One region of the Exiguobacterium sp. EF_C8 genome, then DNA from elsewhere that is predicted to be linked to it. Evidence: predicted binding sites of a transcription regulator. Region 1 holds the regulator's gene; each other region holds the start of a gene.

What was found. The regulator LexA, encoded in region 1, represses DNA repair genes until DNA is damaged. The targets are predictions, from matches to a motif close to CGAACATATGTTCG.
Positions count from the first base shown of each region.
Region 2: the regulator LexA is predicted to act here: its motif matches at 3,574-3,587, upstream of uvrB (excinuclease ABC subunit UvrB).
Region 3: the regulator LexA is predicted to act here: its motif matches at 2,655-2,668, upstream of ACY2IG_RS02500 (Y-family DNA polymerase).

Region 1 is NZ_CM143264.1:1,142,147-1,146,900, reverse strand. Features, by position in the region: gene ACY2IG_RS05915 (DUF896 domain-containing protein) at 29-265, opposite strand; gene ACY2IG_RS05910 (YneB family resolvase-like protein) at 379-1,032, opposite strand; gene yneA (cell division suppressor protein YneA) at 1,078-1,365, opposite strand; gene lexA (transcriptional repressor LexA) at 1,577-2,191, shown strand; gene ACY2IG_RS05895 (metal-binding protein) at 2,223-2,693, shown strand; gene ACY2IG_RS05890 (MIP/aquaporin family protein) at 2,879-3,580, shown strand; gene glpK (glycerol kinase GlpK) at 3,624-4,754, shown strand, end outside.
Region 2 is NZ_CM143264.1:2,562,727-2,567,480, forward strand. Features, by position in the region: gene uvrA (excinuclease ABC subunit UvrA) at 1-1,551, opposite strand, end outside; gene uvrB (excinuclease ABC subunit UvrB) at 1,553-3,520, opposite strand; gene ACY2IG_RS13630 (PDZ domain-containing protein) at 3,728-4,754, opposite strand, start outside.
Region 3 is NZ_CM143264.1:455,794-460,547, forward strand. Features, by position in the region: gene ACY2IG_RS02490 (ZIP family metal transporter) at 133-945, opposite strand; gene ACY2IG_RS02495 (YolD-like family protein) at 997-1,326, opposite strand; gene ACY2IG_RS02500 (Y-family DNA polymerase) at 1,310-2,632, opposite strand; gene ACY2IG_RS02505 (pentapeptide repeat-containing protein) at 2,809-3,447, shown strand; gene ACY2IG_RS02510 (MBL fold metallo-hydrolase) at 3,496-4,251, opposite strand; gene ACY2IG_RS02515 (arsinothricin resistance N-acetyltransferase ArsN1 family A) at 4,312-4,754, opposite strand, start outside.

The DNA of each region.
Region 1 (4,754 bases):
CTCTTTCTTCTATAAAAGAAACGAACGATTATTGTTTATTCCGTTCTTCTTCTTGTGCTTGTTTCAATTTCTCAGGTGTTACGTCCGTTCCCTCTTCATCGACGATTTTCATACCCATGAGTTGGTTTTTGAACGATCCACGGAATGCTGCGAGATACGCTGCACGTAATTCTTTTTGCTCTGCCGTTTCCGCTTCCGATAACGGCTCAACTTTTGATTTATTCGCTAATGCATTAATTCGATCTAATTGTTCTTGTGATAACATGGAATCCCTCTTTCTTTATGACTCAAACTTGAGTAGTTCAATTGTATTCTTACTGTAAAAGAGCTTATAAAAAAAAGCAAGTTAACCGCGTCAGTCGACGGGTTACTTGCTTCTCATTCCGGGCTAGGTGTCAGTTCGCGGTATTCAAGATATCGACGATTGACCGTTGCTTTTGAAATATCATGCCCCATCCCCCGCAAGGTGATGGCGATATCAGAAAACGTCAATCCGAGTTCTCGAAGACGTACAATTTCTTCGATCGGTACGTCTTTTCGACTACGTCCTGCGTTCTCTCCTTGGCGATTGAGATTTCGTTCCGGGCGAAAACCTTGTTCGACTGCTCGCCGCATGCCACGGGCGATTTTTGCATTATGCAGTTTCCGTTGGTATTCTTCCACGAGTGAGACGATCTCAAGGACCATCGCTTCTGCATCCGCAAGTTGATATTCTCCATCTGAATCAAGCGTCATCAAGCGGACCCCATGTTTTTTGAATGTATGCAAAATAGCGATTTTTGCATTCCCTCGACCAATCCGTGTATCATCCGTTACGAGGACCGCATCTACCGTATCGCGTGTCACATAATCAAGAACTGTTAGCATCCCTTCCCGATCAACATCATATCCACTCTCTTTTTCAGAGACGATATCTACGACATCAAACCCCTTTTGAGACGCAACCTTCGAAAGCTCCATCCGTTGGCGTTCAATCGAACTATCTTGTGCTTCTTTTTCGGTCGATACTCGACAATAAATCACGACCTTCATCGTACCTCACATCCCTGTTCGTTCTTTCACAACTTTTCCATTTTGTCATTGTTGTGCGATTGGTACAACGATTTTGCTTTTTGAGATGACATGTTTTGTCTCAACATCATTATTTTTGATCAACCAGTTGACGTATTCCTCATCTGACATCGAACCATCATTGTAGACTTCAGCAATTTGTTCGACTGTAGCGTTCTCATCGACCGTAACGGAAGCCGTCATCAATTGTGCTACCTTTTCATCTGGGCGTGGTGTGAGTAAAAAGATCACGAAGGCAATACTTAATGCATAGAAGAGAATAGAAAAAGCATGAGTACGAATCGTATGAATCATCATGAATCCCTCCAAATATGAAATGAATGAGTTAGAATAAACGTTCGCGGAACAATTGTTCGCATAATTCATAATAAACACAGAACCCGTGTTCGGTCAACACAAAATGTCGAACAATTGTTTGTACGCTCATTTGTTCTATGTTATAGTGAATTTAGAAACATATATTCTTACATTTCAAACTTCAATCCAGAAAGAGGTGGCAATTCGTATGCGGAAAATGTCTAAGCGCCAACAAGAGATTCTCGACTACATCGTCTCTGAAGTGAAACTGAAGGGGTATCCACCATCAGTTCGTGAAATCGGAGAAGCAGTCGGACTCGCGTCTAGCTCGACGGTACACGGTCATTTGGATCGACTCGAGAAACGGGGAATGATTCGCCGTGACCCGACGAAACCACGTGCGATTGAGATATTGCTTGATAAGCCTGAAGAAATCACGGAAGCTATCGTTCATGTTCCCGTCATCGGGAAAGTCACAGCTGGTCTTCCGATTACAGCGATTGAAAACATCGAAGAACAGTTCCCGCTCCCTGCACATTATGTAGGAAACGAAACGGTCTTCATGTTGACGATCGATGGTGAATCAATGATTAACGCAGGTATTCTTGACGGCGATCGCGTCATCGTACGCCAACAAAACACAGCAGAAAACGGAGAAATCGTCGTAGCTATGACCGAAGATAGCGAAGCGACGGTGAAACGGTTCTTCTTAGAAGATCAACAGGTACGTCTACAACCAGAAAATGACTCGATGGATCCGATGTATTTCGATAATGTCTCCATTCTTGGTAAGGTAATCGGCGTGTATCGGACGATTCATTGACGGAGGGACCAGTTACGACTGGTCTTTTTTCATGCCTTCAGGAAATGTACATGATACCGTCAATACCGTCGCACTGACGGGTTACGTTGCGTATTCGGTCGCAACGCAACAAACGGATTGGTTACCGACTGCCATCGGTATCGCTGTCGGTACGCTTTGGTTGTCACCTGACCTCGATTTAAAGTCAGAACCGTATTATCGCTTTGGACCATTTCGAGTCCTGTGGATGCCTTATGTGAAGATCATGCCCCACCGCTCGATCTGGTCACACGGATTGATCATTGGGGATGTCATCCGACTCCTTTATAGTGCTGCACTTGTGATTCCCTTATTATTTCTCAGCTTGTATTTTCAAGTCATCGCGTCAGAGACCATTGATTCCTGGTTCGCTTCCCTACCCGCTTTTGTCATTGGTATCATGGTGGCGAGTACAATTCATATCCTACTAGATTATTCCAGTAGTTGGTTTCGACCTAAAAAAAGAAAAAAGCGTCGTCGTTAACACCTCTTTTGCTTGCTTGCAGGCAAAAGAGGTGTTTTCTTATCCAATTTTTCGTATCTTTAAACATTAAAATAAAAAATTTCCATTCCTATATTTCAATTATATGTATTGAAAACGTTATCAAATCGGAGTAATTTAAAGTAGAAAGACCATTATTTGCTTTAATCCAAAGGGAGGGTTTTTGCATGAATAACTTTGTATTGGAAATGATCGGTACGATGATCCTCATTCTGCTCGGGGATGGTGTCGTCGCCGGTGTCGTCTTGAGAAAGACGAAGTCCGAAAACAGCGGATGGATTGTCATCACGTTCGCTTGGGGTCTTGCCGTCATGACAGGAGCATTCGTCGCTGCTGAGAGTGGAGCGCACTTGAACCCTGCTTTAACAATTGCACTTGCTTTAAACTCTGATTTACCGTGGGCAGACGTTCCTGTCTATATTGCCGGACAACTTGTCGGAGCTTTCATCGGCGCCATTCTCGTTTGGCTTCATTACATGAAACATTTTGAAGCGACTGATGATCAAGCTGCAAAACTCGGTGTGTTCGCAACAGGTCCAGCGATTCGCCATACGCCGTCGAACTTGATTTCTGAAATCATCGGGACATTCGTTCTCGTCTTCGGTATCTTGGCGCTCGGTTTAACGACATTCGGTGACGGCTTAAAACCACTTATCGTCGGTTTACTCGTCGTCGTCATCGGTCTATCACTTGGTGGTACAACAGGATATGCCATCAACCCGGCCCGTGACCTTGGACCGCGTATCGCACATGCTATCTTACCGATTCCGAATAAAGGGTCATCTGACTGGGGCTACTCATGGATTCCAGTTGTTGGTCCAATCATCGGCGGAGCGCTTGCCGTGTTCATCTATCAATTGATCTACTAAGATCACGTTTCACAAACACATACCGCTCAAGGGGGATTTCGAAATGGAAAACAAGTATATCCTAGCACTCGACCAAGGTACGACAAGCTCACGTGCGATCATCTTCGATCACGACGGGAAAATCGTCAACTCGGCACAACGGGAATTCAAGCAATACTTCCCGCAACCAGGCTGGGTCGAGCACGATGCAAACGAAATCTGGGGTTCGATTCTTGCTGTTATGGCTGAAGCACTCGGAACAGCAGATATCAAACCTGAGCAAATCGCCGGAATCGGAATCACGAACCAACGTGAAACGACAGTGGTCTGGAACAAAGAAACAGGTAAACCGGTTTATCACGCGCTCGTTTGGCAATCACGTCAAACGTCTGGTATCTGTGACGACTTAAAAGAACAAGGTTTGAATCAGAAGTTCCGTGATAAAACAGGACTTTTGATTGATGCCTACTTCTCTGGTACGAAAGTCAAATGGATTCTCGACAATGTCGAAGGCGCACGTGAGCAAGCAGAGAACGGTGAATTACTCTTCGGTACGATTGATACGTGGCTCGTTTGGAAATTGTCTGGTGGAAAAACGCATATCACGGATTACACGAACGCTTCACGGACATTGATGTACAACATCTATGAGCAAAAATGGGATGAAGAGTTGCTCGATATCCTCGGTGTTCCTGCATCAATGTTACCAGAAGTTCGTCAATCGAGTGAAGTCTACGACAAAACAGTACCATATCACTTCTTCGGTTACGAAGTGCCAATCGCTGGGATCGCTGGTGACCAACAAGCTGCACTCTTTGGTCAAACGTGTTTTGAAGAAGGTGAAGGAAAGAACACATACGGAACAGGTTGTTTCATGCTCATGAACACAGGTGAGAAAGCCGTTTCTTCTGACCACGGACTCTTGACGACAATTGCTTGGGGCGTTGATGGAAAAGTCGAATATGCGCTCGAAGGCTCTATCTTCGTCGCCGGTTCTGCAATCCAGTGGCTCCGCGATGGACTCCGTATGTTGAAACACGCGAAAGATTCAGAAGGCTATGCAACGAAAGTCGATTCAACAGACGGTGTTTACGTCGTTCCTGCTTTTGTCGGTCTTGGTGCACCGTATTGGGATTCAGATGTTCGTGGGGCGATCTTCGGATTAACACGCGGAACAGATAAAGAGCACTTCGTT
Region 2 (4,754 bases), 1.4 Mb from region 1:
ATCCAGAACGTAGAGGACGCCCGTCAGACGCGAACCGATTTGTGTCGCAAGACGAATCCGTTGCGCTTCCCCACCGGATAATGTCCCCGCTGCGCGTGAGATCGTCAGGTAATCGAGACCGACGTTCTCAAGGAACGACGCCCGTTCATGAATCTCACGGACGATCATCCGCGAAATCGTCTGATCCTTCTCACTTAATTTCTCCGGTAGTTCGTCGAAGAACATGACCGCTTGTTTAACAGACATCTTCGTCACTTCACCGATATGGTGATCGGATACTTTGACGGCGAGCGATTCCCGTTTCAAGCGATGTCCTTTACACGTCGGACACGCCTTCTTCGCCATGTAGCCTTCCATCTGTTCCCGGATATAATCAGACGACGTCTCCTTGAAGCGACGTTGTAAGTTATTGAGAACTCCTTCGAAGTAGAGGTTCGTATTTCGGACCATCCCGAAGTCATTCTCATAACGGAAGTGAATCTCTTCCTTCGTGTTTCCGTTCAAGATCGTTTCGCGATGTTCTTCTGACAATTGTTCGAACGGTGTATCCATATCGATTTTAAAGTGGTCACACACCGCTTTGAGCAATTGTGGATAATACTGCGAGCTCGTTGGTTCCCACGCCACGATTGCCCCTTCGTTCAATGACTTATCGGGATGCGGCACGACGAGATCAACATCGACCTCAAGCTTCGTTCCGAGACCATCACATGACGTACAAGCACCAAACGGTGAGTTGAACGAGAACATCCGTGGTTCGAGTTCGCCGATTGAGAAGCCACAAATTGGACAAGCATGATGTTCACTGAACAATAGTTCGTTGCCGTCCATCGTATCGACGATGACCCGACCATCCGCGAGGCGAAGTGCAGTCTCAAGTGAGTCCGCAAGACGGGCTTCGACGTCTGGTCGCACGACGACACGGTCGACGACGACTTCGATCGAGTGTTTCTTGTTTTTCTCAAGCGTGATCTCTTCGGCGAGATCCATCGTCTCTCCGTTGACACGGACGCGGACGAAACCTTCCTTCTTCAAATCGTCGAGCACCTTGACGTGCGTTCCTTTGCGTCCGGAAACGATTGGCGCGAGAATTTGCAGACGCGTCCGCTCTGGTTGTTCCATCACTTGGTCAACCATCTGACTAATCGTCTGGCTCGAAATCTCGATTCCGTGATTCGGACAGATCGGCTTCCCGATCCGTGCGTATAACAGACGCAAGTAGTCATAAATCTCTGTGACCGTTCCGACCGTCGAACGTGGGTTTTTACTCGTCGTCTTTTGATCGATCGAAATTGCCGGACTCAGTCCTTCAATCGTATCGACATCTGGTTTATCCATTTGTCCGAGGAATTGACGAGCATAGGCAGACAAACTTTCGACATAACGACGTTGTCCTTCAGCATAAATCGTATCGAAGGCAAGCGACGATTTCCCCGATCCAGACAAGCCCGTCAAGACGACGAGCTGATCGCGAGGGATTTCGACATCGATGTTTTGTAGATTATTGACGCGAGCGCCTTTGATGATAATCTGATTCTTCTTTTCTCCCAACTTAGGCACCTGCTTTCAATTCTAATATGAGATCGCGGAGCTCGGCAGCTCGCTCGAACTGCATGTCCTTCGCCGCTTGACGCATCTCTTGGTCGAGCTGTTCAAGCAACGTTTCGCGCTCCGGTTTTTTAAGTTTGTTGAACTTCTCGAGTTTTTCGACGGTATCGTCGCTCTCGATCGTCGTACTGATAACACCACGGACATCCTTTTTGATCGTCTGCGGCGTGATGCCATGTTCTTCGTTGAACGCCATCTGGATCGCGCGACGACGTTCCGTCTCATCGATCGCCCGTTGCATCGAATCGGTGACTTTATCAGCAAACAAGATGACGTGTCCTTCCGAGTTCCGAGCCGCCCGACCAATCGTTTGAATCAGCGAACGGTCCGACCGGAGGAACCCTTCCTTATCAGCATCAAGAATCGTCACGAGTGAGACTTCCGGAATATCGAGTCCTTCTCGTAACAAGTTGATCCCGACGAGGACATCGTATTTCCCGAGCCTCAAGTCACGTATGATTTCAATCCGTTCCAGCGTCTTGATCTCCGAGTGCATGTAGTTGACCTTGACGCCATTCTCTTTCAAGTAATCGGTCAAATCTTCTGCCATCTTCTTCGTCAGTGTCGTGACGAGAACACGTTCGTTCTTCGCGACCCGGTCACGGATGTTATCCATCAAGTAATCGATTTGTCCTGTGATCGGATGAATCTCGATCGTTGGATCAACGAGACCGGTCGGACGGATGATTTGCTCGACCATCTCTTTCGAATGTTCGAGTTCATACGGTCCTGGTGTCGCCGAGATATAGATCGCCTGACTGACTTTTTCCTCGAACTCCTCGAACCGTAACGGACGGTTGTCTTTTGCCGACGGAAGACGGAAACCGTGATCGACGAGGACTTGTTTCCGTGCCTGGTCCCCGTTATACATCCCGCGAATTTGTGGCAATGTGACGTGTGACTCATCGGCAACGAGTAAAAAGTCCTTCGGGAAGTAATCGAGCAATGTATACGGTGTTGCCCCTTCCGGCATCAAGTTCAAGTGACGCGAGTAGTTCTCGATTCCGGAACAATAGCCCATCTCACGCATCATCTCAAGATCGTAGTTCGTCCGTTGTTCGAGCCGTTGCGCTTCAAGCAACTGATTGTCTTCACGTAACTTCGCAAGCTGCACTTCAAGTTCCTTCTCGATGTTCGCGATCGCTTTCTGTAGACGGGTATCCCCCGTCACGAAGTGGGACGCCGGGAAGATCGAGATGTGCTCGCGGTCCGCGACGATCTCACCTGTCAGCGGATCCATGTCACGGATCCGTTCAATCTCGTCACCGAAGAACTCAATCCGGACACACTGTTCGTCGCGTGACGCCGGGAAAATTTCAACGACATCTCCTCGGACGCGGAACCGTCCGCGCTGGAAGTCAATGTCGTTTCGCTCATACTGAATGTCGATTAGACGACGGAGCATCTCGTTTCGCCCCATCTCATTGCCGACACGCAGTGACAAGACGTGGTTGTTGTACTCTTCCGGGTTACCGAGACCATAGATACACGAGACAGACGCAACGATCAAGACGTCTTCTCGTTCAAACAAGGCGGACGTTGCCGAGTGACGCAACTTATCGATCTCATCGTTGATCGAAGAGTCCTTCTCAATGAACGTATCCGTCGACGGAACGTACGCTTCCGGTTGGTAATAATCATAAAAACTAACGAAGTATTCGACCGCGTTGTTCGGGAAGAATTCCTTGAACTCCGAGTAGAGTTGTCCCGCTAGTGTTTTGTTATGGGCAAGGACGAGTGTCGGTTTCTTGATTTCCTTGATGACGTTCGAGACCGTGAACGTCTTCCCGGTACCGGTCGCCCCAAGCAACGTCTGATGTCGTTCGCCTTGTTTTAGCCCAGTCACCAATTTTTCGATCGCCGTCGGCTGATCACCGCCTGGTTCAAATGGTGAAACGAGTTCAAAATCCATCGTTTGCTTCCCCCTCATCACGTTAAAAAATCTATTTCTATTGTATCACTTTACGAACAAACATTCGATTATGAAGTGCTCCTTTTAGGAAGTTACCCTTTTTTTCGAAAATGCAAAAGTTTCTTTTTACTTCGAGTGCTGATCTTCGATTTTTCTGCCGACAAAAAAATCCCTGTCACGGCTGTTCCGTGACAGGGATGTACTAGTTTAATGCAAAGAGCGTACCTTCGTCCGACCGTGGACCGGTTCGTTGACGAAGAGGATACCGAGCTCATGATGATCTTGTTCATAAAAGGCACGTTGCGCAAAACGGATGTCTCCGTTATGGTTCATGACTTCAAGACGCAGATACGGTTTGTGTTTTTGGATGGCTTCATAGAACGATGCTTCCGAATCGACCTTTTCACCATTGACTTTATAGATCGCTTCACCTGGAATCAAGCCCATCTCAGCAGCCGGTTTATCGGGAAGTGTCCCAAGGATGACGGCACCACGCGTTCCATTGAGGAACAACGGCGTTTGCGCCCGGTTCAAGCGTTTGACCCGCTGGTGCAACAAAATGTGCAGGACGAGCAACAAGACGATTCCGTAGAGCCATTCAGCTTGACCAGTCACGTACGCAAGAACCGTCAATAAAACTGCAACAAGACTCGTGATCAAACGTCCTTGAACGAGCGGACGCATCAATTCTTTCGGCAGCTTACCTGTAAAGAGGAAACTGAAACCGATCGGTAACCAGAGAACGACCGGAACGAGTTCCGGGAAGCTGTAGCGTGGCCACCACGTCTCGAGCACGTCGCCCGGAACGAAAACAAGTAGAGGTAACAGCCAAAGCTTATTTGCCGACAGCCCACCGATGAAGCGACCGCGCTTTGAGACGACGAGTGACGGTGACAGACGCCGCTGCCCGCGCCACCAGACGAGTAGACATTCCGCGACGAGCGTCAACGTCGCAAGCAATAAAATCATCTTTGGCTCAACCGCTCGAACCGGATCAAGACGTGAATCCATCACGAACCAGCCGGTCAGTCCAAGCAAGACGATCGGCCAGAGTGGCAGGTTCAAACGAACGACACCAATCAACAGCAGGACGCTCGAAAGTCCAAGCAACAGTAGAGCGTACTGCGGTGTCACTGTCAATCCGAGCCATCCGCTGACGACGGACAAGACGAGACCAACGAGTAGGCCTGGTAAAAGTGTTTCGAGGACATCGCTTCGTTTACCGTGTGTCCGG
Region 3 (4,754 bases), 690 kb from region 1:
TAGGACGGCATCTTGAATAAAATCCTCCGCTTATCACACAAGGTCAGGACAACTTCAAATTGAATAATGATTTGAATGGGAATAGATAAACGAGCAGTGGAGGATTCAATCCACTGCTCGTTGCTTTTGAGCTCAACCTAAAGCGACATCGAGAATCATCATGACCGTGAAACCGACCATTAGACCAAGTGTCGCTAAATCGGATCCGTTCTCTGCTTGTGATTCCGGAATCAATTCTTCGACGACGACGAAAATCATCGCACCAGCAGCAAACGATAACGCATATGGTAGAAGTGGTTGAACGAAGAAGACAGCCGCCGCACCGACCATCGCGGCAATCGGTTCAACGATTGCTGACAATTGACCGTAATGAAAGGCACGCCGGCGCGACATCCCTTCACCGCGTAACGGAATCGATAACGCAGCACCTTCGGGCATGTTTTGAATGCCAATCCCGAGTGCGAGTGTCAAAGCCCCGGCGACGGTCGCTCCGTCCATATTCAAGGCAGCGGCACCAAAAGCGACACCGATCGCAAGACCTTCCGGAATGTTATGCAACGTGATCGCAAGAAACAGCAACGTCGTTTTCTTAAGTCCTGTTGAAGGACCTTCAGCTGTTTCAAGTGGTGCGGATAAGTGCAAATGCGGTGTGACGAAGTCAAGGAGACGGACGAAAAATCCACCCGCAAGGAATCCAATTGCAGCAGGAATCCACGCGATGCCACCGTCCTGCTCCGTGAATTCGATCGCTGGGGCGAGCAAAGACCAGAATGAAGCGGCGATCATGACACCGGCTGCAAAACCAAGCATCATGTTCATGACGCGTTTTTCAATCGTTGTAAAGACGAAAACGAGTGCCGCACCAAGTGCGGTTAATCCCCAAGTCATCATACCGGCAAGTAATGCTTGCACGACGACGGGGAGGGAAGTGAACCAATCCAACATGACTATTCCTTCTTTCCGGGCACGATTTGAAGCGGCTATCTGTATGAAAGCTTACCCGTTTTCGATCCGAACGATTCGTGTGAAGGAGATTTCTACTGCAACACGACCACGCAGAAAGAGAACAGAACGTTCAGGCTCTAGCCGTTCAACAAAACCGACGACCGTCACGTAGCTACTTTCCTTATAATACGTGATTTCGAGTTCGTTTCCTTCTATTAAAGCCTCTTGAAGTAGAAAGTGCCACGATTCTTGCAGTTGTTCATCGATTTCAGGCAAGTCGATCTGATGCATTTGGACATAATACTCCCGGAGCAATTGCAAGTGCTCCGGCATGAGAAAAGGGATCCACTTTAAATTCCCTCGATCACGATACGCTGTCATGAAGATCACCTCCTGGATGACCGCCAACGAAACGAAGCCGCCGTTTGGCGACGCTCGTATCGAGAAACGAGACAGCGAGACGAATCGTTCCTTTCCCGTAGCGGAGGTTAACGATGTCCATTGCTTTTAATAACCGCCGCCGCTTCCAGAGTCGCGTATTATCCTCGAACAAGGATAACTGTAAGGTGCCTTGATCGGCAGTTAGATGTCCCACTGCGACAGATAAAAAACGAACGGGTTCCCCGTCAAGCCAATTCGGTTCGAATAATTGTAAGACATGACGCAGAATGATTCGCTCATCGGATGTCGGATAAGGCAACCGGACTTGACGCGAGAAGCCACTTCGGACGACGTTTCGAGAATAGCGGACACCGATATGAACAGTCCAACCAACTTGATTCGAAAAGCGGCAACGTGCCGCAACATCCTGCACGAGTTCGTTGAGCACATTCCGGATACGTTCGAATTGATAATAGTCCTGCATCAAGGTCACACCGTGTCCAATCGTCCGTTGAGGGGCTTTCTCGAACAAATGGCGAGGGGCAAGCAGTGTCGGTGACGCGTCAAGACCCCAAGCGTGGTGCCATAGTTCGGCGCCGATGACACCGAAGCGTTCATGTAACTCTTCGACTGGGCGCATGGCAAGGTCACCAATCGTTTCAATCCCCATCATCTGCAGATGTTGTTCCATGCGGTGTCCGACTCCCCACATCTTCCGAATCGGAAAATCATGGAGACGTCGTGCGACATCAGCGTATCCACATTGTGCGATGCCTTCTTTTTTCCCGATTAAGTCAAGCGTCAGTTTCGCGATGACGTTATTTGGACCAATCCCGATGCGGACGTGAATGCCGGTCTGCTTCAGAATCGCTTCTTGAATCTTTTTGGCAGCTTGCAGATCGGAACCAAACAGGCGATCGGTTCCAGTCATGTCAATGAAACTTTCGTCAATCGAATAGACACGAATCGCTTCAGGTGGGGCAAATTGATGCAGGACATCTAAAACACGAATCGACGTTTTCATATAAGCGAGCATGCGCGGTTCGACGAGTTGAATCGTACGACGAATGGCGTAGGGTAATTGCTCGATTTCGTACAGTCGACCGGCTGTCTTGATTCCAAGCGCTTTTAAGGCGGGAGTAGCGGCGAGAATGACGGATCCGCTTCGTTTTAAATCGGAGACGACCGCAAGACGTGTCGTTAAGGGAGGGAGATTGCGATACTGGCATTCACAGCTGGCGTAGAAGGAAACACTGTCAACACAAAAAATACGTTTATTCTGTGGTAAAACGACGGAAGGAAACATTTGAATCACTCCTTTACATAAAAGAACATATGTTCTTATTTTGATTTTCTTTGACTATAGCATGGTCTCAAAGTGTCTCAAAATAAAAAACTGTTGAAAAAAGAGGGAATTCGAACGATTGACCCTTATGCAAAAGGAGTTTGATACACTAAAGGAGAGAAAAAGGGGGAATTTCTATGAAAGAGATCGTTATCCGTTTACCAGAATTACCGAAAACGCTTCAAGCAGAGACGTTCGATCAAGTCGAAATCGACGATCCATATCTGAAAGGAGCACGTTATGAAAAGGAGTCGATGCCTGTCGAACTGACGGAGCGTATCGATGCCTATCAAGTATGTTTTCAAAATGTCTCGTTCGCGAACCTCACCTTTGACCGCGGTTCGTTCGAAGATATTCGTTTCGAGCAATGTGACTTAACAGGATGTCACTTCCAAGAAACCCGTTTTCACCGCGTGTCTTTCGTCGGATGCCGGATGACGGGTGTTCAGTTTGAAGATTGTACGCTTGATCATCTGACGATCGAAGAAGGACTCGCAGACTATGCCCAGTTCATTCGTAGTACTGTCCGTCATCAGCATTGGAGTGAAACGACGATGAAAGAAGCACAGTTCTTCGAAGTGAAACCGACCCATTGGAAACTCGAAGCGGTCCGGCTTACTGATAGCCAATGGATTGAAACACCATTAAAAGGTCTTGATCTCCGGCAGACGGAACTCTCTGGTATCACAATCGATCCGCGATTTTTACCGGGCGCAGTCATTACGGAAGAACAAGCAGTCGCCTTCGCTCGATTATTAGGATTGGTCATTCCATGAAAAAAGTCTCTTTTCGATGAATTTCGAAAAGAGACTTTTGATTTGTTCTTAAAATGACATCGTTTCGCCATCTTCCGGAATGAGGAAATGGGCAGAGAGGTGGAAAGCAGCTAAAAAGTCAGCAATCATGTCGCGCCGTAGGAGACAGTGATTGACGGACTCGAGGTGCGAGACGATGATCGTTGCTTCCGCTGCTGCTTCGTGTACGGCAAGGAGATCACGCTGCGACATCGTGATCGGTTCTCCCGTCAGAAACTGGGCAGCCCCACTGTTGACGACGATGATATCTGGTGTATGTTGTTCAATCGCATGCGCGACCTCGTCACACCAGATCGTATCACCTGCGATATAAAGCGTCGGTTCGTCCGGATGCGTGAGGACGAGTCCGGAGACATGTCCCATTCGTTCACCGATTTCACCGACACCATGCTGTCCACCTGTTCGATGGACCTGGATATCACCGATCGTCACACCGGAATCGAAGGAAGAGACGTTCGTGAAGCCGGCTTCTCGGATTTGCCGTGCGTCTTCTTCTTGCTGCGCATAGAATGGCAAATGCTTGGGTAGAAATTGTTTTGCAGCATCATCGAAATGATCCGCGTGCAGATGCGTGACGAAGACAGCGTCAGGATCGAGCAGTGTCTTAACATCGACCGGTAAGTCGACGAGTGGATTGGCGACGGCATTCGGCGTTTGACCGAAAGGAGGTAAACTGCCTTTTTCGCCGAGAAACGGATCGATTAGTAAAACTTGATTGGCATACGTGACGACAAGCGTCGCATTACGAATTTGTTGAATATCCATTAGGTTCATCCTCTCTCAATGACTCGGATTGATTATTCCCTGTCTGGCATTCAATGAATCCTATCGTAAGCGTTTCTCCATCGCCATGACATCGACGTAGTCGCCGTTCAAGCGACCTTGTTCCTTAAATGTCCCAACAATCCGGAATCCGGAACGGATGTAGAGCTTTTGTCCGATTTTATTGAACGGGAAGGTAAAGAGAATCAGCTTATGCATCTGATGATCGCGCGCATGTTGTTCGGCAGTTTCTAACAACTGTGTCCCGATCCCTTGTCCGCGATGTGTTCGAGTAATGTAGACGGAAATCTCACCAACTGTCGCATAGACAGGACGCGGGTTATACGGATCAAGAGAAATGAAGCCGAGGACACCTGTCTCATCTTCTGCGACATATCCAGCGTAGCGATGCGTACGCTCTGCATACCACTGGGTCATGAACGATAAATCTTTTCGATCCGTCTCAAGCGTTGCGATTCGGTCTTCGATGCCTTCATTATAAATGG